2 regions of the Sodalis sp. RH21 genome follow, and region 1 is predicted to be linked to the other one. Evidence: riboswitches for the same ligand, from Rfam matches in the RefSeq annotation. Region 1 holds a riboswitch; the other holds the start of a gene.
The links. Region 1 has a riboswitch for cobalamin ahead of ACL2XP_RS12760 (cobyrinate a,c-diamide synthase). Riboswitches for the same ligand answer to the same signal wherever they lie in the genome.
Positions count from the first base shown of each region.

Region 2: it holds a riboswitch for cobalamin, as region 1 does, so the genes downstream of both, btuB (TonB-dependent vitamin B12 receptor BtuB) here and ACL2XP_RS12760 (cobyrinate a,c-diamide synthase) in region 1, are expected to answer to the same signal.

Region 1 covers NZ_CP178732.1:2,780,013-2,783,126, reverse strand. The annotation lists gene cbiB (adenosylcobinamide-phosphate synthase CbiB) at 1-584, opposite strand, end outside; gene ACL2XP_RS12760 (cobyrinate a,c-diamide synthase) at 581-1,942, opposite strand; cobalamin riboswitch at 2,069-2,252, opposite strand; gene pocR (transcriptional regulator PocR) at 2,520-3,114, opposite strand, start outside.
Region 2 covers NZ_CP178732.1:5,963,558-5,966,671, forward strand. The annotation lists gene ACL2XP_RS27555 (YijD family membrane protein) at 1-221, shown strand, start outside; gene trmA (tRNA (uridine(54)-C5)-methyltransferase TrmA) at 267-1,388, opposite strand; cobalamin riboswitch at 1,530-1,720, shown strand; gene btuB (TonB-dependent vitamin B12 receptor BtuB) at 1,790-3,114, shown strand, end outside.

The sequences.
Region 1 (3,114 bases):
CAGCCGATGGCCCGGTATTTCGGCGTGCGGTAGCCCACCATGGAATCAAGGGTGTTAACCGCCTTATAGGCCATCGCCAGGGGGACGCCGCCGATAAACAGCCAAAACAGCGGCGCGATAACCCCGTCGACGCTGTTCTCCGCCACCGTTTCCACCACCGCGCGCATAATTTGCGGCCGCGTCAGGTTTTGCGTGTCGCGCCCGACGATATAAGAAAGCTGGCGGCGCGATTCTTCCAGGGTGCCCGCCCGCAGCGCGTGGTAGACCGCCATGGCCGCATCCCGCAGGCAGCGGGTGGCCAGCAGGGTATAGGTCAGCCACGCTTCGGCCAGCCAATGCAACCAGGGATTGAACGCCAGGAGTTTGAGCAGCGCGGCGGTGGCCAGCCAGGTGGCGCCGACCACCGCCACCCACAGCACGGCGCCGCCGATATAGAGCGCGCGTTCGCTGCGGCAACAGCGGCGGACCCCACGCTGGGCGACGGTAATGGCATGGCCAATCCAGCGTACCGGATGCGGCCAGTGCGGCGGATCCCCCAGCCATAAATCCAGCAAATAGCCGACGATAAAGGCGCTGATGCTCATAACTGCGCACATCCTTTGTCCAGCCAGCGGCGCAGCAATGCCGGACGCTGATAAAAGTGCACATGCAGGTAGCTGGCCAGGATATGGTCATCGCCGTATCCGCCGAACCAGCGCTTGACCTCGCCGCCGGAAGTGGTTTTATTCAGGGTAAACAGCGGGGTTTCGTCGGTAATATATTCGGAGTGATGGAATTCATGGCCGCGCAGGGTTTCCCCGCGCGCCCCCAGCAGATTGTCGCACAGCGCTTCCCCCTCGCAGTAGCCAAAGCGCTTAAGACCTTCGCTCATGCGGCTGGTACCGCGCAGCAGGCCGACCATGGAAAACGACCGCCCCGCGCGATCTTCCAGCGCTTTGCCTAAATACATCAAGCCGCCGCATTCCGCGTAGATCGCCGTTCCGCTGTTGCCGGCGCGCAGCAGCGAGGCCCGCATGGCGCGGTTATCCGCCAGTTGTTCGGCAAAGATTTCGGGAAACCCGCCGCCGATATAGACCATCTGGCAGCGCGGCAGCCCGCTATCGCGCAGCGGGCTGAATGGGACGATGTTCACGCCGATATCCCGCAGCAGCTGGAGGTTGTCGGGATAATAAAAATGGAATGCTTCGTCTTTGGCCAGCGCCAGCGTCAATCGCCGATAGCGCGGGTCCCGGGGGGGATCGGGTAAATGGCCGGCGGCCGGGCGGCAGTCGGCCACCGCCAGCAGCCGGTCGAGATCGATATGGCGTTCGACGCAGGCGGCCAACTGGTCCCATTGGGATTCGAGGCGGTGGCTCTCCTGCGACGGGATCAGGCCCAAATGCCGCGACGGCAGTTCCCAGTCCTTGAGCGGCGGCAGATAGCCCAGCACCGGCAGATCGCAATAACGGGTAATGGCATTTTTGATTAGGGTAAAATGATGTTCGGAAGCCACGCGGTTAACGATAATACCGACAATGTTAACGGCGGGATCAAACAGTTGAAAACCGAGCACCGTGGCCGCCGCCGACGTGGACACCGCCTTGCCGTCGATAATCAGCACCACCGGCACGCCCAGCTGTTTGGCCAGCGCCGCGCTGCTGCACGCGCCGTCGTCCCCCAGCCCGTCGTACAGCCCCATCACGCCTTCGATAATACCGATATCGGCCTGGGCGAGGTGCCGGGTGAATAAGCCGCAAAGCGTATCCGGCGCCAGCATATAGGCATCCAGATTGTGCGAGGGAATGCCGCTGACCGCCTGGTGCCAGCCGGTATCGATATAGTCCGGCCCGCATTTGAACGGCTGTGCCCGCTGGCCGCGCAGCGCCAGCGCGCGCAGCAGCCCGAGGGTAAGCAATGTTTTTCCTGTCCCGCTTTGCGCGCCGCCGATGAGTATCGCTTTCATCATCATCCCGTTATGCCTGGGGGAAGCGAGCGGGATTGTCATAAGCAATGGCGGTGGGGCATCCTGCAACCCAGCGGCACTGTTAGGACAACCCTCTTCCCTCCGAAGGAGTTGTGTCCGAGCCCGTCGGGCTACGTATTATCAGGCAGGTCTTCTGGCTGAGCGTCATCCTCCTCCGGCCCTTCCCAATCGATAGCGATCAGTGGTAACTCCGGATTTGTCGGCATTACAGCAGCGGGGGCTGCGGAGGATTTTCACCTCCTTCCCTGACGGCCTTGCGGCGCGTTTGACCTGATAACAATTATTTTTTACTAATCTAAAGTATCTATGGGAAATATACCCCGTATTGGATCAAAAAAAATGTCTGCGAGCAGCGCTTTGATTGAAATTTATTGCCACAGGATAACACTTTTTAGCTATTGGAAATTAGCCAATCCTGTAGCATAGGTCATCAGGGAGCATTTTCCGGGGATTGGAAGATAACATAAAATAGCGTTGGCTAAATGAGAGAAATGAGATCCCGATCGTCGGGAAATAATGCTTACGCGGGAAAATGTCTTCACGAGGAATAAAATGATTAATTTCGCTGCAGCGCGATATTTTTATTTATGCTGATATCGGGAGACGCCAGGCGCTGTTCGCGATAGGCCTGCGGAGTAATACGATAGGCCTGGCGAAATACTTTGCAAAAATAGCTGGCTTGGGAAAAACCGAGATTGCGGGCGATGACGGCGATCGACCAGTCGCTTTGTTCCAGCATCTGGAGCGCGCTTTGCATACGCTGCTGATTGACATAGGCATTAAAACCAATACCTTGGTATTTTTTAAATAATTTACTGAAATAATAAGGGCTTAGATAGACCATGGCCGCCACGTCCTCCAGACGCAGGTCCTCGGAGTAATGGCTGTCGATGTAACGCAGGGCCTTTTTCATTTTGCTGTCGTGCTGGCTGGGGATAGCCACCCGCCGCTCAGCGTTGGTCGGGGCATGCTCTTTAATCACCACGAAATCACGCTGCTGTTTTAGATAGTTATCGACGATTATCTTCAGCAGCTCGGCGGAAGACAGCAAGCGGTCGTAGTTAATTACCGGAATTTTTTCGAAATTTTCGGTAAATTGGAAATCCTGCCGCCAGGCATAAGAGCTGCATTCCTGCACTTCGGGCAGTTGA
Region 2 (3,114 bases), 2.8 Mb from region 1:
TGCACCATCATTACCACGACCGCGCCATGCCGCAGGGTTTTCCTTCGCTGGCGGCGGCCAGCTTCCTGCTGGGCCTGCTGATGTACAGCGCCATTATCCGCGTGGAGTACCCGGTCATCGGCTCCAATTTTGTCCCGGCAATCCTGGTGGTGGTCCTGGTGTTCTGGATTGGCCGCAGGCTGAAAACGGTGAGAAAGCTTAACCAGGACGGGGAACTGTAGGTTTCGCCTTTGCCCCCGGCAAGTATGCCCGGGGCGGCGGGAGCGTTAAATCAACGCGGGTTTTCCGCTGATATTTTTCGCGGTCAGCAGCACGCCGCATTCCATATGGCGGGTATAAGGGAATTGATCGAACAGCGCCAGCCGCTCGATATCATGGCTTGCGCCAAGGGTTGCCAAATTGCGGCACAGGGACTCGGGGTTGCAGGAAATATACAAAATACGCGGATAAGCCTGCACCAGCTTCACCGTGGCGTCGTCCAACCCGCTGCGCGGCGGATCGATAAAGATAGTCTCGCAGCGGTAGCTCGCCAGATCGATATCCTTCAGGCGGGTAAACTCCCGCACCCCCTGCATGGCCTGGGTGAATTCTTCCGCCGACATGCGGATAATACGCACGTTATCGATGCGGTTGGCTGCAATATTAAACTGGGCGGCTTCAACCGACGGTTTGGCGATTTCCGTGGCCAGCACCCGCTCGAAATTACGCGCCAGGGCCAGCGAAAAATTGCCGTTGCCGCAATATAATTCCAGTAAATCCCCCTGCGCGCCTTGCGTGGCGGACAGCGCCCACTCCAGCATCTGGATATTCACCGCGGCGTTGGGCTGGGTAAAGCTGTTTTCAATTTGCCGATAAATCAGCTCCCGGCCGGCAACCGGCAAACGCTCATCCACATAATCCCGATCCAGGCAAATCTTGGTCTTGGTGGCGCGGCCGATCAGATTTACCGCAAAACCCTGCTCCCGTAGCGCAGCGCGCAGAGAGCCGGCGTGTTCGCGCCATTCATCGTCCAACGGCCGGTGATAAATCAGCGTAATCACCGCCTCGCCGCTCATCGCCGTAAGATAATCGAGCTGGAATAATTTACGGCGCAGCACTTCGGACGAACGCAGCACGTCCATCATGGCCACCATCAGCCGATTGATCAACTCGCTGCCAGGGGCGAAATGATCGATACGAATCCGCTCCTTGGTTTGTTGATCGAACATGATGTGATAGAGATCCTGCTCCTCATGCCACACCCGGAATTCGGCGCGCATGCGGTAGTGCTGCGCCGGTGAACGAAAAATTTCCACTGCCGGGGCCTGGAACGCCGCCATCATCTCCGTCAGCCGCGCGGCTTTCTCCGCCAGTTGGTTTTCATATAATTCGATTGGCAGCGTGGTCATGATATTTTCTCGTTGATATTCGCTTTTATTATCCAATGGCGGGGAATTGTAGGGAGTAAACCGCTAAAGTCCAGCGCCACAAGCATGTTCGTGTTTATAAAGAGTTTGTTAATTAGCGTTATAGACATTGTTATCTCTTTGATTGTAGGATTATCGCCCGGTCTCATGTGAGTTAAAAGGGAATCCAGTTCAAGCTGGAGCTGACGCGCAGCGGTAAGGGGAGTTCAGGGCGATTGCGTAAGCAGACACTGTCTTTTTGATGGGAAGTCGTCGCCTGGTGCCTACTACGCACATCCCAAGCCCGAAAACCTGCCGGTATTTCGTCGCAATATTCATGTTTATCGCGTGCTATTCAACATGAGACCTGCGGCATCCTGTCCTATTATTTGGATGCTATCATAATGTTTAAAACGAAAAATACCGTGCTGGTGGCGCTGTCCGTCACGGCATTCTCTGGGTGGGCGCAGGATAACGATACCCAAAACAGCCGTTCAGAGGCGATGGTCGTTTCCGCCAACCGTTTCCCCCAACCGGTTTCATCGGTGCTGGCCCCTAACAGCGTTATTACCCGTGATGATATCGACCGCGGCCAAATTAAATCGGTGGCCGAAGCGCTCGGCCGCCTGCCGGGGGTGGATATCGCCCAATATGGCGGCCTGGGACAGCAAAGCTCCCTGTTTATCCGCGGTAGCAACTCCAGCCACGCTTTAGTATTGATTGACGGCGTCAGGATGAATCAGGCCGGCATCTCCGGTTCTTCCGATCTCAGCCAAATCCCCATCTCCCTGGTACAGCGTATTGAATATATCCGCGGCCCGCGTTCGGCGGTGTACGGATCGGATGCCATCGGCGGCGTGGTCAATATCATTACCACCCGCGAACAGCCGGGAACCACGCTAAGCGCCGGCATGGGGTCCCATGGTTACCAGACATATGACGGGTCCACCCAGCAAAAACTCGGGGACGATACCACCGCCACCGTCGCCGGTAACTATACCTACACCCATGGCTTTGATGTGAAAGCGAATATGCCGGATAACTATGGCGATCCCGCGCAGCCGGATCGCGACGGCTTTATGAGCAAGGCGCTGTTCGCCTCGCTGGATCATAACTTTAATGAACAGTTCAGCGGTTTTGCCCGCGCTTATGGTTATGACAACCGCAGCGGTTATGACGGCACTTTTGGCTATAACGATCCGGCTCATTACGATGCGCTGGCCGATACCCGCCAGCTCTATAGCCGCAACTACGACACCGGATTGCGTTTCCAGGAAGGTATTTATGCTTCCCAGCTGATTTTCAGCTACAACCACACGCAGGACTATAATTACGATCCAAAATATGGCCCGTATTCGGCGTCCGCCACCCTCGACGATTCCAAACAGTACAATGTGCAATGGGGCAATACGCTGCAAGTAGCGCATGGCACCGCCAGCGCCGGGGTAGACTGGCAAAAACAAACCACCGAACCCGGCACAGGCTATCTGGCCGACGGCTATGAGCAGCGCAATACCGGGCTGTATGCCACGACACAGCAGCTTTTCGGCCCGGTCACGCTGGAGGGGGCGGTACGGGGCGATGATAATTCACAGTTCGGCTGGCACGGCACCTGGCAAACCAGTGCCGCCTGGGAGTTTATCGAAGGCTACCGGTTGATCGGCTCCTATGGCACGGCCTATAAAGGGCCCAATCTCAGCCAGCTTTATAGCGGGTTTGGCGGCAATAA